One region of the Starkeya sp. ORNL1 genome, then DNA from elsewhere that is predicted to be linked to it. Evidence: predicted binding sites of a transcription regulator. Region 1 holds the regulator's gene; each other region holds the start of a gene.

Region 1 (5,695 bases):
GTTCGCGCCGGGTGCCACCATCGCCTCGACCATCGCCAACGAGTTTCCTGAAGCGTCGATGGGCTCGCTGAAGCTGCAGTCGCTGCTCCAGCTCGGCTTCATCCTGTTCGTCATCTCGTTCATCGTGCTTGCGCTGTCGCGCATGCTGGTGCGCTCGAAGATCAAGGGCTGATCGTCATGGCATCGCTCGCTGCCCGCCGCGCCACCGACTTCACCGTGAAGGCCATCTCCACCGGCTTCGCCGTGCTGTCCCTCGTCATGCTCGCCTGGATCCTGTGGACCCTCTTGTCCCGCGGCCTCCCGGCGCTCGGCCCGCACGTCTTCACCCAGATCACCGCGCCTCCCGGCGCCGGCGGCGGCCTCCTGAATGCCATCGTCGGCTCGCTGATCCAGATCGTCATCGCGCTCTTGATCGGCACCCCGATCGGCCTGATGTGCGGCACCTTTCTTGCCGAGAACGGCAGGGGAACCCGGATCGCCGGCGTGGTGCGCTTCGTCAATGACGTGCTGCTCTCGGCGCCCTCGATCCTGATCGGCCTGTTCGTCTATCAGCTGCTGGTCGTGCCGTTCGGCGGCTTCTCCGGCTGGGCCGGCTCGATCGCACTGGCCATCCTGGTCATCCCGGTGGTGGTGCGCACCACCGAGGACATGCTGAACCTGGTGCCGATCGGCCTGCGCGAGGCAGCCTTCGCGCTCGGCGCGCCGCAATGGAAGGTCGTGACCATGGTGACCTGGCGCGCGGCGCGCGCCGGCATCACCACCGGCATCCTGCTCGCGCTCGCCCGCGCCGCCGGCGAGACCGCGCCGCTGCTCTTCACCTCGCTCGGCAATAACGGCTGGTCGATCGACCTGTCGCGGCCTATGGCCAGCCTGCCGATCGCCATCTATCAATACGCCGCCAGCCCGTTCGACGATTGGGTCGCCCTCGCCTGGGCCGGCGCGCTGATCATCACCGTTGGGGTGTTGACCCTCAACATCCTCTCCCGCCTTGTCCTGGCGAAGATGAAGTGAGCCGGCCATGAACTTTGCACCCGACACCTCCCTCGACATCGCCGCCGCCGTCAACCGCGCCAACGTCGTCGGCTCCGCCGCGACCAAGCTCAAGGTCGAGAAGCTGAATTTCTACTACGGCGACAACCACGCGCTGAAGAACATCAATTTCGAGATTCCCGAGAAGCGGGTTACCGCGATGATCGGGCCGTCGGGCTGCGGCAAGTCCACGCTGCTGCGCATCTTCAACCGCATGTATGCGCTCTATCCGGGCCAGCGCGCCGAAGGCAAGATCAGCTTCGACGGCGTCGACCTGCTCGGCAAGAACCTCGATTCCACCGTGGTGCGCTCGCGCATCGGCATGGTGTTCCAGAAGCCGACGCCGTTCCCGATGTCGATCTACGACAACATCGCCTTCGGCGTGAAGCTGCATGAGAGCCTCGGCAAGGCGGCGATGGACGAGCGCGTCGAATGGTGCTTGCGCAAGGCCGCCATCTGGGAGGAGACCAAGGACCGTCTCCACACTTCCGCCCTCGGCATGTCGGGCGGCCAGCAGCAGCGCCTGTGCATCGCCCGCACCATCGCGGTGAAGCCGGAAGTCATCCTGCTCGACGAGCCGACCTCGGCGCTCGACCCGATCTCGACCTCCAAGATCGAGGACCTGATCGACGAGCTGAAGCAGGACTTCACCATCGTCATCGTGACGCACAACATGCAGCAGGCCGCCCGCTGCGCCGACCTCACCTCCTTCTTCTATCTCGGCGAGCTGATCGAGGTCGGCCCGTCCAACGAGATCTTCACCAATCCGCGCGAGCAGCGCACCCGCGACTACATCACCGGCCGCTTCGGCTGATGCCGGGCGACGTGAGAGGCTTGACCCATGACTGAGCATATCGTCTCGTCCTTCGACGCGGACCTGAAGGATCTTGGCCGCAAGGTCGTGGAGATGGGCGGCCAGGCGGAGCGGCTGGTGGCCGATTCCGTGCAGGCGCTCGTCAAGCGCGACGCCGAGCTGGCGCAGAAGGTCATCGTGCTCGACGGTCCGGTGGACCTGCTGCAGCGCGAGATCGAGGAGAAGGCCATCCTCACCATCGCCCGCCGCCAGCCGCTCGCGCACGATCTGCGCGAGATCGTCGCCGCCATGCGCGTCGCCAACGACCTCGAGCGCATCGGCGACCTCGCCAAGAACACCGGCAAGCGCGTCCTCGCGCTGACCGGCGAGTTCCATCCGCAGAAGCTGGTGCGCGGCGTGGAGCATATGTCGGGCATGGTGCTGGAGCAGCTGAAAGAGGTGCTCGACGCCTATGCCAGCCGCGACGACGCCCGCGCGCTCCAGGTGTGGAAGCGCGACGGCGAGATCGACATTCTCTACACCTCGCTGTTCCGCGAACTCCTCACCTATATGATGGAAGACCCGCGCAACATCTCGCTGTGCACGCATCTGCTGTTCTGCGCCAAGAACATCGAGCGTATCGGCGACCACGCCACCAACATCGCCGAGACGGTGCATTATCTGGTGACTGGCCAGCTTCCCGCCGAGGAACGCCCGAAGCAGGACACCACCAGCATCACCAGCGTGGCGTTCCCTGCTTGATCTGAGCGGAAAGACGGGTCATGCCGACCAACATACTGATCGTGGAGGATGAGGAGCCCCTCACCCTCCTTCTTCGCTACAATCTGGAATCCGAGGGCTACGCGGTCGAAAGCGTCGGGCGTGGCGATGAGGCCGAGACCCGGCTGCGCGAAAGCGTACCGGATCTCGTCATCCTCGACTGGATGCTGCCGGGCCTGTCCGGCATCGAGCTCTGCCGGCGCCTGCGCGCCCGGCCGGAGACCGAGCGCATGCCGGTGCTGATGCTCACCGCCCGCGGCGAGGAGACCGAGCGGGTGCGCGGCCTCGCCACCGGCGCCGATGACTATGTGGTGAAGCCGTTCTCGGTGCCGGAGCTGATCGCCCGCGTGCGGGCGCTGCTGCGCCGCGCCAAGCCGGACCACATCGCCACCCTGCTGCGCGCCGGCGACATCGAGCTCGATCGCGAGACCAAGCGGGTCTACCGCGCGGGACGCGAGCTGCATCTTGGCCCGACCGAGTTCCGCCTGCTGGAGTTCCTGATGCAGTCGCCCGGCCGCGTCTTCACCCGCGAGCAATTGCTCGACGGCGTGTGGGGCCAGGACGTCTATATCGACGAGCGCACCGTGGACGTGCATGTCGGGCGCCTGCGCAAGGCTCTGAATCGCCCGCGCCAGCCCGACCCGATCCGCACCGTCCGCGGCTCCGGCTACTCATTCAACGAGATGTTCGCCCGCGCGCACTGAGCGGGCGTCACCCATCGCTGATGGCGATTGCGCGTCCCGGGCGGACGCTGCGTCACGTGTTCACCGCACATTCAGGCCGTCCACTCCACCCCTTCGCTGGGTCGATACCTAGCGGGGGACCGATGCAGCGCCTTTCCACCGACGACGTGCCGCGCCGGGACCGGCTCGCCTTCGTGCATGACTTTGTCGGCCGCCACGCCGCCGGCATGGAATTCAGTCCCCTGGACCCCGAGAATTTCCGCGTCGAGCTCGCGGCATTCCAGCTGCCCGGCAATGTGCTGGTCGCCGAGGCCAGCTATTCCCCGGTCGCCGGCACCCGCACCCGCGAAATGCTGAATGACGGGCGCGACGCCTATCAGCTGATGATCCACACCACGGAGCATGAGGCCTCGGTCGAGGGCCGCGCCGCGGTGAAGATCGCGCCCGGCGCCCTGATGATCATCGATCAGAGCGCGCACAATTCCTGCCGCCTCCCCGAGACCCGCCTGAAAGTGGTCAATCTCGACCGGACCCGGCTGAAGAAACTGGTGCCGCGCATCGATGAGCGGCCCTGCTACTTCCTCCCCGAGGCGACATCCGGCATGAACCTGTTTGCCGGCTATTCAGACCTGCTCCGCCGCACGCCGCCGCAAGGCGAGAGGGCCGGCCGCGTCGCGGCGGATCATCTTTATGATCTGGTGGCGCTGCTGCTCGACGCCGCCGTTCCAGGCGGCGGCGCCCGCAACATGCGCGGCGTCGGTGCGGCCCGGCTCGAACTGGTGAAGCGGCACATGCGCGCCCGGCTCGGTGATCCCGGCCTCGGCATCGAAGTGGTGGCGCGCCGCCAGGGCATCACCCCGCGCTACATCCAGCGCCTGTTCGAGGCGGAGGGCGCGAGCTTCTCCGAGTTCCTGCGCGACTGCCGGCTGGATTTCGCCTTCCGGCTGCTCGACGCGCCGGACGGCGGGCGCACCATTGCGGCGATTGCGTTCGAGGCGGGATTCAGCGACCTCTCCAGTTTCAACCGCGCCTTCCGCCGCCGCTACGCCATGACCCCCTCGCAGGTACGCGCCGAGGCGATGCACCGGCGTTTTTGAGAGGCGGGTTCAGAGTTCGCTTGAGCCGACTTGGCCCGCTCCATACGCCCTCATGCCCGGGCTTGACCCGGGTACCCAGACTTCGACGAGGTGCGTGCGGCTTCGCTGGATCCCCGGATCAAGTCCGGGGATGAGGGCTGTTCTCAGTTTTCCGCTCATCCCGACCCGCCTGTTCGCCCCCTGCATAGTTCGTTCGCCGGGCGCCGAGACGCTCAACGTTCTGCCGTCGTAGGCATCGCATCGTCGGACGGCGGGCCGCAGGCGCGCCGCGTGGCTGGGTCGGCACCAACCACCGCGGAGGCGGAAGAAAACGACATGAAGGCATGGATACTTCTCGCGCTCGGCCTCGCCACGGCCGCGTGCAACCAGACGCTCGGCACCGCCACAGCGCGCCAATCGAACCCGGAAAGCGCGGCGGCAGCGCCCACAGAAAGCGATGCTGCGTCAGTCAAAGGGTCGGCCACGGGCTCGAAAGCCTCCGCTCAGTCGGCAAAGCAGATCGTAGCAGTGCAATCCGCTGCCCAGCGCTGCGCCGACGCCGCGCAGGAGATGGCGAACAAGCAGACCCAGGCGGCGATGCTCGGGGGTGCGCTCTCCATGGTCGGAGGCTTTGGCGGCATGGCCGGGCAGGGCGGCGCCATCGCCGCGCAGGCGGCTTCGGTCGGCGGTTCGGTCATCCAGTCGCAGGCCGGCGCGCAGGCTCAGGCCGCCATGGCACAGGAGTGCCGCTGATGCGCCGCGCACTCCTGATGATGAAACTCTTGCCGCTGTTCGCCCTGCTGCTCGCCTCGCCGGCCTCCGCACTGACCGCGCAGGAGGCCGGCAAGGTGGTAGGGCTGATCGAGAAGCTGCAACCGAGCTTCGGCACGCTCGCCTATCACGACGAGGTTGCCGACGATTGGTATGAGCGCGACGAGGTCGGGCAGGGTCTCATTGCCCGCGAGGGCTTCAGCAAGGCGAGCTGGAGGACGGCGCTCGACGCCACCATGCGCGGCTATCTCGCCGGCATTCCGCAGAGCGAGATCGATGCGCTGTTCGCCGAGTTGCGCCAGAGATTGGCCAGGAGCCCGAAGATGACCGCCACGCAGAAGAGCGCGGTGGAGAGCTTCGTCGCGGAGGAATATGGCGAGCTGAAACAGCTGCGCACGGAGGGTGCGCCCTATGAGGCCGTGGTGCGGCCCTTCGCGGTTCGGCTGCGTCGCCTGCTGCCCGAGCGCCTCGCTGACGAGTAAGGCGCGAAGCGGATACCGGGCTCGCCCCGGTATCTCGCGTCAATTACTCCACGCCCGCCGGGGCACTGTTGGATTTCTTGT
Region 2 (5,695 bases), 1.7 Mb from region 1:
CGCCGCGACCGCGCCGAGCCGCTCCGAGCGCTCCACCGCGCCGGGCGTCTCGAACGGCACGTCGGCCTTGGCGATGCGGGCTTTCGCCCGGGTGATGCGCTGCTCCATCGCCGCCTCGCCCACCAGGAAGGCGCGGGCGATCTGCTTCACCGAAAGGCCGGAGACGATGCGCAAGGCGAGCGCGATCTGCTGCGTCGCCGGCAATTCCGGATGGCAGCAGATGAACAGCAGCCGCAGCACGTCGTCGCGATAGTGACCGCCATCCAGCCGCTCGGCGAGCTGCTCCTCGGCGTCCTCGGTGTCGGACAGCACATCTTCCGGCGGCAGTTCGGTCTGTTTCGCGCGGCGGCGCACGACGTCCAGCGCGACATTGCGGCCGACGAACACCAGCCAGGCGGCGGGGTCGCGCGGCGGGCCGTTCTGCGGCCAGGTCCTCAGCGCGCGCAGGCACGCTTCCTGGAACGCCTCCTCGGCAAGGTCGAGATCGCGGAAATAGCGCAGCAGCGCGGCAACCGCCTGCGGGCGCGCGGCGGCGAGGGTCGTGCCGATCCAGCGCGCCTCATCCATCAGGTGCCCACACCTTCATTGCCGAAGCTTCCATTATGGAAGATGCCGACCGGGCGGATCTCGTAGGAGCCGCCGGGATTGGCCTTGCCGAGATCGCGGGCGACATCGAGCGCCTCCTCGAGATCCTTGCAATCGAGGATGTAGAAGCCGAGCAACTGCTCCTTGGTCTCGGCGAACGGCCCGTCCAGCACCAGCGGCGGATCCTGGTCCTTGCGCAGCGTGGTGGCGGCGGTGGTCGGCAGCAGCCGCACCACCGGGCCGAGCTTGCCGGCCTTGGCGAGCCGCTCCTGCACCACGGCGAGCTTTTCCATCACCGCATCGTCCTCCTCCTTGCTCCAGGAGCAGACGACGTCCTCGCGGTGATAGCAGAGCAGGGAATAGAGCATGCGGGGTCTCTCTTCGATACGGGTTCAGCCGCCGCTGATCGCGGTGAGGACGAAGATGTCCGCGCCCTCGCGCAGCGGCGTCGACAGGCTGGCGCGGCGGCCCTCGACGAACACGTTGATATGCCGCCTGATCGCCGGCGTCTCGTCGCAGATGCGCTCGCGCATGCCGGGCCACAGCGCGTCGAGCGCGTCGACCATCTCGTTCACGTCGCGGGCTTTGAGCGACACGCGACGCTCGGCGCCGGGAAACAGCACGACGAGATGCGGCGGCAGGCGCACCAGCACGCTTGCCTGCCCCGCCTCGCCGTGCCGCTCCCGCAGCGTCTCGTCGCTCATCGCCCTCACCGCCCGATCACCAGCGTCTCCACCGACGTGATGGTCGGCAGGAACGGGGCGAGGCAATCCCAGCTTTCGCCCTCGTCGATGCTGGCATAAAGGCCGCCGGCATTGGTTCCGAAATAGACTCCGGCCGGCTCCATCGTATCTGTCGCCATGGCCTGGCGCAGCACGTTGAAATAGGCCCCGCCTTGCGGCAGGCCCTCGCGCTTGGGCTGCCAGCTCCTGCCGGCATCCGTGGTGCGCCACACCGCGGTGTTGCCCTCCGGCATGAAGCGGCCCTTGATGTCGCCGTTCAGCGGGATGAGGTAGAGGCAATCCGGGTCGCGCGGATGCGCGGCGGCGGGGAAGCCGAAGGAGGACGGCAAGCCGGCCTCGATGCTCTCCCAGGCCTTGCCGCCATCGTCGGAACGATACATGCCGCAATGGTTCTGCTGGTAGAGCCGGCCGCCTCCGCCCGGCGCCATCACGAGGCAATGCACGCACTGCCCGAATTCGGGATAGTTCTGGCCCTCCGGCATGAAGTCGGCGCGGGTGCCGCGATTGCGGGTCTGCCAGCTGGCGCCGCCATCCTCGGTGGCGAACACGCCCGCCGCGGAGATGCCGACCCAGATCCTGCTGGCGTCGATGGGATCGGGCACCAGCGAGTGCAGGATCAGCCCGGCGCCGCCGGGATTCCAGTCCGGCCGCGTCGGATGCTGCTGCAGGCCCTCGATATGGCTCCAGCTCTCGCCGCCATCCTCGCTGCGGAACAGCCCGGCCGGCTCGACGCCGGCATAGAGCGCGCCATCGGCACCGCGGGCGAGGCTCCACACCGCCTTCACCGGCGCCTGCCCCGGCTCGAAAGCGAGACCCTGGCTCGAATGGGACCAGGTGGCGCCGAAATCGGTCGATTTCCACACCGCCGGGCCGAACCATTCATTGCCGCCGCCGGCATAGATGGTGCCGCTAACCGGGTCGGCGACGACATGGTTGGTCGGCCATGTCTCGCAGAACGGGCCCCGCACCGCCCAGGAGCGGCGCATGGCGTCGCTCTCGAGAATGAAGGCGCCCTTGCGGGTGCCGACGAGGATGAAGACCTGCTCTGCCATCATGTCCTCCCGTAGCTTTCTGCCGTCAGTCGTGGGTGACGACCATCCAGGAGACGCCGAAACGGTCGGCCAGAGTGCCGAAGTTCGACGAGAAGAAGGTCTTGGCGAGCGGCATCGTCACCTCGCCGCCCTCGGCGAGCGCATTGAACACACGCTCGGCCTCGTCGGGCGACTTCACCGACAGAGCCAGCGAAATGCCCTTGAATCCCTCGGCGTCCGACTGGCAGCCATCGGAGGCCATTACTTCGGCATCGCCGATCTTGAAGCTGGAGTGCATGACCTTGTCACCCCAGTTCTCCGGCACCATTCCGGGCGGCGGCGCCTCCGGTGCATCGCGGAAGCGCATCAGCGCGGTGACCTCGGCGCCGACCGCCTTCTTGTAGAACTCGATGGCCTCTTCGGTGCGGCCATTGAACATCACATAAGCCTGCACATTCATGATTTTCGCTCCCCTTGGCCGTCGCCTCGCGAACGGCACCGCGGCCAAGCTTGCCGGTGCCGATGACATTAGGACGAACGGCAAAAGGCTAGACCGACATCGCGGCGAGAATTTTTCTGGAGTGCTCCATGCGACGTCGTCCTGGGAGGCTGACCGATAATTCCAGAATGGACCGTCATCCCCGGCCTTGTGCCGGGGATCTCGATTCCGGACAGCGCATCAGAGCCCGAGATGGCCGGCACAAGGCCGGCCATGACGTCGGACATGGCTCGCTTCGCCTGCCAGCGTCGAAGTATGAGTCAAGCCCCAGCATGACGTAACGTCATGTTAAATCATCCACAATCCTTGCGCCCATGCATTCCCCAGCGGGCCGCTTGGTCATCCACCTGACACCAGCGGCCCATAATGAGAGGTTCGTCCCCTGCCCTGAGGAGAACCCACATGCGCAGTTTCATCGCGGCCCTTACGCTGACGACCTGCCTGGTTTCCGTGGCCGATGCCACGACCATCTATCCGCTCGATCGCGCCACCATCATGATCGGTTCTCCCTTCGACACGAAGGTCGAGTTCGACAAGGTGGTTAAGGCCGACGAGGTGAAGCTGACCATCAATGGCGAGCCCGCCGAAAAGGTGCTCGGCAAGGATGTGCAGTTCGTCGAGAAGGAACAGGGCGTCGATGCCTCCGCGGTGCTGATCCGCGCCGGCGCCATCGCCAAGCCGGGCACCTATGAGGTGAAGGCCACCGCCGGTGGCGAGACCAAGACGGTGAGCTGGCATGTCTATGCCACCCCGACTTCGGCCAAGGCCAAGAATGTCATCTTCTTCCTCGGCGACGGCATGTCGGTCGCCCATCGCACCGGCGCGCGGATCATGTCCAAGGGCATGACCGAGGGCAAGGCGAACGGCCGTCTCAACATGGACGACCTCGACCGCATGGCCTTCATCGGCACCTCGGCCACCAATGCGGTCGCCACCGACAGCGCCAACACCATGTCGGCGTACATGACCGGCCACAAGACCGCGGTGAACGCGCTCGGCGTCTATGCCGACCGCACCAAGAACAGCCTCGACGACCCGAAGGTCGAGACCATTGCGGAGGCGCTGCGCCGCACCACGAAGAAGTCGATCGGTGTCGTCTCGACCGCCGAAATCGAGGACGCCACCCCGGCGGCGGTGGTCTCGCACACCCGCGCGCGCGCCGACAAGGCCGAGATCGCCGGCATGCTGTTCGACGTGAAGCCGGACGTCATCCTCGGCGGCGGCTCGGCCTATTTCCTGCCGAAGTCGACGGTCGGCTCGAAGCGCAAGGACGAGAAGGATTACGTCAAGATGTTCCGCGACGAAGGCTACACCTTCGCCGGCGACAAGACCGAGCTCGACGCCGCGCGCGGCACCAATACCGGCAAGATCCTCGGCCTGTTCCACACCGGCAACATGGACGTGACGCTGGACCGCGACTTCCTGAAGAAGGGCACGGTCGGCAAGTTCCCGAACCAGCCCGGCCTGGTGCAGATGACCTCGGTGGCGCTGGAACAGCTCGCCAAGAATCCGGAAGGCTTCTTCCTGATGGTCGAGGGCGCCTCGATCGACAAGATGTCCCACCCGATGGACTGGGACCGCGCCTTCGTCGAGACCATCGAGTTCGACAAGGCGATCGGCCTCGGCCTGGAGTTCGCCAAGACCCATCCCGACACGCTGATCGTCGTCACCGGCGATCACACCCACGGCGTCTCGATCATCGGCACCGTCGATGATGAGAAGCCGGGCACCGAGATGCGCGAGAAGGTCGGCACCTATGCCGATGCCGGCTTCCCGAACTATGAGGACAAGGACGGCGACGGCTATCCGGACAAGGTGGACGTGACCCGCCGCCTCGCCACCTTCTCCAACAACTATCCCGACTATTACGAGACCTTCCGTCCCAAGCTGGATGGCCCGTTCGAGCCGAGCGTGCAGAACGAGAAGAAGGAATACGTCGCCAACGAGAAGTACAAGAGCGTGCCCGGCGCGGTGTTCCGCGAAGGCAACATGCCGCGCTCGGTGGACAGCGAAGTCCATGCCGTGGACGATGTGGTGCTCCAGGCCACCGGCCCCGGCGCCGAGGAGTTCAAGGGCTACATGGAAGAGAGCGACGTCTACCGCGTGCTGGTCGACGCCCTCGCCATCGCCCCGCAGGCGACGAACTGAGCACTGGGGTTTACCCCACGCTGACCGTCATCCCCGGCCTTGTGCGGGGGATCTCGATTCCCGACAGTGCGTCGGAGACCGAGATGGCCGGGACAAGCCCGGCCATGACGGTTTGAGACGGTTCTTCCCCCTCTCCCCGACGGGGAGAGGGCTTCGGCATACCGTGCTCCCGCAAAGGGCACATCAAGGAGGATGCCATGAACCGATGGTCCCTCACGCGACGCCGTCTGCTCGCGACCGGTGCGCTCGCCGCTGCAACCTTGCCGGCCCTCGCCCGCGCCGCGGCCGCCGCCACGCCGGCCAGGCTCGATTTCGACGAGCTCTATGGCAAGATCAGCGTGCTTGGGCTCGAATTCTCCGAGAAGGTGAAGGCGCTCGCGCAGAAGAAGGTGGCGATGCGCGGCTTCATGGCGCCGCCCCTGAAGGCCGAGGCCGATTTCTTCGTGCTCACCGAAATCCCGATGTCGCTCTGCCCGTTCTGCTCGTCGGACGCCGACTGGCCGGACAACATCGTCGTCATCTATCTCGACAAGGCGCAGACCTTCGAGCAGGCCAATGCGCTGATCGAGGTGACCGGCACGCTCGAGGTCGGCTCCTGGACCGATCCCAACACCGGCTTCCTCAGCCGGCTGCGCATCGTCGGCGCCAGCTTCGGCGCGGCCTGAGCCGATGCCCGCACTCGCCTTGCG
Region 3 (5,695 bases), 1.3 Mb from region 1:
GAAGTGTCGGCCTCGAAGATCAGCGAGCGGTCGGCCTGGCAATGCAGCCAGCCATTCTGCTGGATCTCGTTCTCCAGCTGCCCCGGCGCCCAGCCGGCATAGCCGAGCGCGAGGATCGCGTTCTCCGGTCCGCCGCCGGCCGCGATCGCTTTCAATATGTCGAGCGTCGCGGTCAGGCAGACGCCGGTATCGATCGGCAGCGTCGAATTCTCGATAAAAAAATCCGCGCTGTGCAGCACGAAGCCGCGGCCGGTTTCCACCGGTCCGCCGCGCAGCACCTTCACCGTGCCGGCTCGCGACGGCAGGCGGATCAGCTCGGCCTCCGGAATCACGTCGAGCTGCACCAGCAGATCCGGGAAATTGATGTTGGCGGCGGGCTGGTTGACGATGATGCCCATCGCCCCTTCCGAAGAGTGGGCGCACAGATAGATCACGGCCCGCGCGAAGCGTTCGTCGCGCATTCCGGGCATCGCCACCAGCATCTGCCCGTCCAGGAACTCGCCGCCGGGCGTGTCGTCAGTCGGGTGTCCGATCCTCATAGGGAAAGCGTAAACCCAAAGGGCGCTTTTTCAAGGAGGTGCGCTGCACAATGACTCAAATGTCGAAGGGTTCACAGCAAAGTGCAGGCGCTGTAGCTTCCCGCCGCGCAGCGGACAGGATATCGCCAACGCCATGGTCCTGAAGCTCGTTTCGACGATTCCATTGTCCCTCGCCGCGTTGCTGGCCGGCGTGGCGTCGCCGGCACACGCCGGCATGGAATCCGACTGGTCGGCGCCGTCCGGCACCGCGGTGCGCCTCCTCGCCGGCGCGAGCGACGGTACAACGCTCGCCGGCGGCATCGAGATCCGCCTCGCCCCCGGCTGGAAGACTTATTGGCGCTATCCCGGCGACAGCGGCATCCCGCCGCGCTTCGACTGGTCGGGCTCGGAGAATGTCGGCAGCGTCGCGTTGTCCTGGCCCGCCCCGCAGCGCTTCGGCGATGGCGACGGCAATTTCTCCATCGGCTACAAGCACGACGTCATCCTGCCGGTGCGCATCGCGCCGAAGGACGCCGCGCAGCCGGTGAAGCTGCGGCTCGATCTGGAATTCGCGGTCTGCGAGAAGATCTGCCAGCCGGCACATGCCGCACTCGCGCTCGATGTGCCGGCAGCCGGCGCGGCCCCCTCCCCCGATACACTGATCGCGGCCGAGGCCGCACTGCCGCGCCGCGCCGCGCTGGGCGCCAGCGGGGCAGTCGGCATCGACACGGTAAAGCTCGAGAGCAAGGCAGTGCGTATCGAGGCCCGCGTCGCCAGCGCCGAGAAGGGCGTAGACCTGTTCGTCGAGGGGCCCACTGATGGTTGGGCCCTGCCCTTGCCGACGCTCAAGCACGTCAAGGATGGCCGCGCCGAATTCCTGATGCCGGTCGACGGCGTGCCCAAGGGCGCCAGCATCGCCGGTGTGCCGTTGCGCTTTACCCTGATCGACGGCAACCGCGCCGTCGAGGTCGAGGCCCCGCTTTCCGCGCCGTGATACGGCTTCCCGCGCGGCGGGAAATGACTATGCTGCCGTCCGACCAAGGTGGGGTGCTCAGGCGGAGCGCCCTCGCCTGCGGGTCGCTCCGCACTCGATAAAATTCCGCGCACGAAAGGACATCCCATGACGATCAAGGTCGGCGACATGCTGCCGAGCGCCACCTTCCGCGTCGCCACTGCCGACGGGCCGGTGCCGAAGTCCAGCGAAGAGGTCTTCAAGAACAAGAAGGTGGTGCTGTTCGCGGTGCCGGGCGCCTTCACCCCGACCTGCCACAAGAATCATCTGCCGAGCTTCGTCGCCCGTGCCGACGAGATTCTGGCGCGCGGCGTCGACACCATCGCCGTCACCGCGGTGAACGATCCCTTCGTGCTCGCGGCCTGGGAATCGGCGTCCAACACCGGCGGCAAGATCGTGTTCCTGTCTGACGGCAATGGCGAGTTCGCCAAGGCGATCGGCATGGATTTCGACGCCTCGGCCGCCGGCCTCGGCCTGCGCTCGAAGCGCTACTCGATGCTGGTCGAGGACGGCGAGGTCATGGTGCTGAACGTCGAGGACGTGCCGAGCAAGGCCGACAAGACCAATGCCGACGTGCTGCTGACGCAGATCTGAGCCGCGACGCTTCGGCTCCCTCTCCAAACGACGTCATGCCCGGGCTTGTCCCGGGCATTCACGTCTTTGGACCAAGGCACAACGATGGATGGCCGGACAAGCCCGACCATGACGAGCGGCGAGACGCCTACCCGCCCACGGTCGAGGGCACTCCCTCACGCGATGATATCCGGGAAAATCTGGTCCTCGACGAAGCCGATGCGATCCTTGAGCTGCAGCTTGCGCTTCTTGAAGCGCGCAAGCTGCAACTGATCGCAGCCCGGCATGGCCTGCAGGGCCTCGATTGCGTTGTCGAGATCGCGGTGCTCCTGGCGCAGGCGCTCGAGGAGAGCCTTCAGCTCGCGTTCCTCATCCGCCGTCATGTTCACGAACGCCCGACCTGCCTTCCGACTCGCCGCTCGCACACGGCCAAGCGGGAGTATCACCCCCCTGCCCCGCCGCCGCAATATGCCGGTGAGCCGCATGGCAACGACATCTCCCGGATGCTGCATTGCAGCGACTCGTTTCGTCGACAGCGGGTGCGAGCCGTGACAGACTAATGACGTTCACTTCGAGACAGGGAGAGATTGTCCATGTCCATGCAGGCGCATGTCGCGGAGCTGGAACGGCGCCACCAGGCGCTCGATAGGGAGCTCCGCGAAGAACTGAACCATCCCGCCTCCGATGACGCCAAGATCACCGATCTCAAGCGTCGCAAGCTTCAGCTCAAGGACCAGATCAACCGATTGCGTAGCGGCGAAGACGTGACGCTACACTGATTTGCGAGAAACGGGGCGTATTTCCCCGCGTTTCGGCCGCACGGCCGACGACGAGAACCGCCGGCCCGCGTGCCGGCGGTTTTTCGTTCCGACGACGTCGCCACAGACGATGCCGGGCGGATAGATCGAGAAGACAAATATGTCGAAGAACCGCGCCAAGACGAGCACCGACGCCACGCCGAGCCGCTACCCCGCTACCTATATGCGGGCGGAGGCCGACCCGGAAAGTTTCTGGCGCGAGGCGGCCCGGGCCATCGACTGGATCGCCGAGCCACGCGACATTTTCGAGCCCACCCGCGGCGTCTATGGCCGCTGGTTCGTCGGCGGCCTGTGCAATGTCTGCTACAACGCCGTGGACCGCCATGTCAGCGCCGGCCGCGGCACCCAGGCGGCGATCCTCTATGACAGCCCGGTCACCGGGGTGAAACGCACCATCACCTATTCCGAGCTGCTGTCGGAGGTGCGCACCATCGGCGCCATGCTGCGCGACCTCGGCGTCGAGAAGGGCGACCGCGTCGTCATCTATATGCCGATGGTGCCGGAAGCGATGTTCGCCATGCTGGCCTGCGCCCGCATCGGCGCGGTGCATTCCGTGGTGTTCGGCGGCTTCGCCGCCATGGAACTGGCGAGCCGCATCGACGACGCCAAGCCGAAGGTGGTGCTCTCCGCCTCCTGCGGTGTCGAGCCGACCCGGCTCGTGCCCTACAAGCCGCTGCTCGACCAGGCGCTCGCGCTATCGTCGCACAAGCCGGAAGCCTGCATCATCCTGCAGCGCCCCGAATTGGAAGCCGAGCTTCAGCCCGGCCGCGACCGCGACTGGGCGAAGCTGCGCGATCGCGCGGCGGCGGGCGGGCGCGGCGTCGATTGCGCCCCGGTCGGCGCCACCGATCCGCTCTATATCCTCTACACCTCCGGAACCACCGGCAAACCCAAGGGCGTGGTGCGCGACACCGCCGGCTACATGGTGGCACTGCGCTGGTCGATGGAGGCGCTCTATGGCGTGAGGCCGGGCGAGGTTTATTGGTCGGCCTCGGATATCGGCTGGGTGGTCGGGCACTCCTACATCGTTTACGCCCCGCTGCTCGCCGGCTGCACCACCGTGCTCTATGAGGGCAAGCCGGTGGGCACGCCGGATGCCGGCGCGTTCTGGCGCGTCGTCGCGGAATACGGCGTGGTGGCGCTGTTCACCGCCCCGACCGCGCTGCGCGCCATCAAGAAGGAAGACCCGGAAGGGCGGCTGATGCGTGACCACGACATCTCCACCTTGCGCACCCTGTTCCTCGCCGGCGAGCGCGCCGATCCCGACACGGTGCGCTGGGCGCAGACGAAGCTGGGCGTGCCGGTGGTGGATCATTGGTGGCAGACCGAGACCGGCTGGGCCATTGCCGGCAATCCGGTCGGCCTCGGCCGGCTGCCGGTGCCGGCAGGCTCGACCGGCGTGCCGATGCCGGGCTACCGCGTCGATATACTGGACGAAGCGGGCCACCCGGTGGAGGCGAACCGCATGGGCGCGGTGGCGATCAAGCTGCCGATGCCGCCCGGCTGCCTGCCCACGCTGTGGGAGCAGAAGGAACGCTTCGTCGAGACCTACCTCACCGAGTTCCCCGGCTACTACAAGACGGCGGATGCCGGTTTCCGCGACCCCGACGGCAACCTGTTCATCATGGGTCGCACCGACGACATCATAAATGTCGCCGGCCACCGGCTTTCCACCGGCGGCATGGAAGAGGTGCTGGCCTCGCACCCCGACGTCGCGGAATGCGCGGTGATCGGCGTGCATAACGAGATCAAGGGCGAGGTGCCTTGCGGCTTCGTGGTGCTGAAAGCCGGCGTCGCACGGGCGCCCGACGAGATCGAGCGCGAGATCGTGGCGATGGTGCGCGAGCGCATCGGCCCGGTGGCGGCATTCCGCCTCGCCATCACCGTGGCGAGGCTGCCGAAGACCCGTTCGGGCAAGATATTGCGCGGCACGATGAAGAAGATCGCCGATGGCGAGACCTGGGCGATGCCGGCGACGATCGACGATCCCGGCACGCTGGGCGAGATCGCCGACGCTTTGAAGACCCGCGGCTTCGCCCTGCAGATGCCTGCAGCTTAGCTCGGCGTCTTCTTCTGCTTCAGCATCCTTCGAGGCCCGGCTTTGCCGGGCACCTCAGGATGAGGTCGATTAGAAAGACAACCTCATCCTGAGATGCGAGCGCAGCGAGCCTCGAAGGACGCTGAGGCAGAGCGCGCCAGAATCAAAATGGCCGGGACAAGCCCGGCCATGACGAATGGAACAGCAGACTACAAAGAGGATCACTCCTCCTCGCCGCCCTCGCTCTTCTTCGAGCCGCCGAGCTTGGCGAACACGGTCTCGAGGTCGAGCGGCTCGTCCTTCTTGCGCGACGGCGGCGAATAGGGTTCCTCCGGCTCGGCATGCGCCGTCGTGACGTCGGCCGGGAGCAGCGTCGCACCCTGCTCGCCCACGGGCTGCGCCGGACGGTCCTTGGAGGAGCGCTGCACCTCGATGTCGAGGTCGATCTGCGAGCACAGGCCGAGCGTCACCGGATCCATCGGCGTCAGGTTCTGCGCATTCCAGTGGGTGCGCTCCTTGATCGATTCGATGGTGGTCTTGGTGGTGCCGACGAGGCGCATGATCTGGCTGTCCTTCAGCTCCGCATGGTTGCGCAGCAGCCAGAGAATGGCGTTCGGCCGGTCCTGGCGCTTCGACACCGGAGTGTAGCGCGGCCCGCGGCGGCGCTTCGGCTCCGGCAGGCGGACCTTGGATTCCAGCAGCTTCAGCCGGTGGTTCGGGTTCTTCTCGGCGCGGT

The links. The regulator PhoB, encoded in region 1, activates phosphate uptake and scavenging genes when phosphate is short. The targets are predictions, from matches to a motif close to TGTCATNNANCTGTCAT.
Region 2: G3545_RS10410 (alkaline phosphatase) is a predicted target of PhoB. The motif match lies at 3,196-3,212, and genes of this name have one in related genera.
Region 3: G3545_RS24205 (DUF465 domain-containing protein) is a predicted target of PhoB. The motif match lies at 2,652-2,668, and genes of this name have one in related genera.

What each region holds. Positions count from the first base shown of each region.
Region 1 is NZ_CP048834.1:3,843,935-3,849,629, reverse strand. It holds gene pstC (phosphate ABC transporter permease subunit PstC) at 1-172, shown strand, start outside; gene pstA (phosphate ABC transporter permease PstA) at 178-1,011, shown strand; gene pstB (phosphate ABC transporter ATP-binding protein PstB) at 1,019-1,843, shown strand; gene phoU (phosphate signaling complex protein PhoU) at 1,871-2,584, shown strand; gene phoB (phosphate regulon transcriptional regulator PhoB) at 2,605-3,306, shown strand; gene G3545_RS18265 (helix-turn-helix transcriptional regulator) at 3,429-4,382, shown strand; gene G3545_RS18260 (hypothetical protein) at 4,653-5,114, shown strand; gene G3545_RS18255 (hypothetical protein) at 5,114-5,614, shown strand; gene phaZ (polyhydroxyalkanoate depolymerase) at 5,658-5,695, opposite strand, start outside.
Region 2 is NZ_CP048834.1:2,136,000-2,141,694, forward strand. It holds gene G3545_RS10385 (RNA polymerase sigma factor) at 1-567, opposite strand, end outside; gene G3545_RS10390 (YciI family protein) at 567-953, opposite strand; gene G3545_RS10395 (MoaD/ThiS family protein) at 978-1,289, opposite strand; gene G3545_RS10400 (sialidase family protein) at 1,295-2,380, opposite strand; gene G3545_RS10405 (VOC family protein) at 2,406-2,819, opposite strand; gene G3545_RS10410 (alkaline phosphatase) at 3,261-5,006, shown strand; gene G3545_RS10415 (hypothetical protein) at 5,204-5,671, shown strand; gene G3545_RS10420 (ABC transporter ATP-binding protein) at 5,676-5,695, shown strand, end outside.
Region 3 is NZ_CP048834.1:5,128,600-5,134,294, reverse strand. It holds gene G3545_RS24225 (YqgE/AlgH family protein) at 1-539, opposite strand, end outside; gene G3545_RS24220 (protein-disulfide reductase DsbD domain-containing protein) at 673-1,512, shown strand; gene G3545_RS24215 (peroxiredoxin) at 1,639-2,124, shown strand; gene G3545_RS24210 (DUF465 domain-containing protein) at 2,280-2,486, opposite strand; gene G3545_RS24205 (DUF465 domain-containing protein) at 2,697-2,882, shown strand; gene G3545_RS24200 (propionyl-CoA synthetase) at 3,022-4,980, shown strand; gene G3545_RS24195 (cell cycle transcriptional regulator TrcR) at 5,181-5,695, opposite strand, start outside.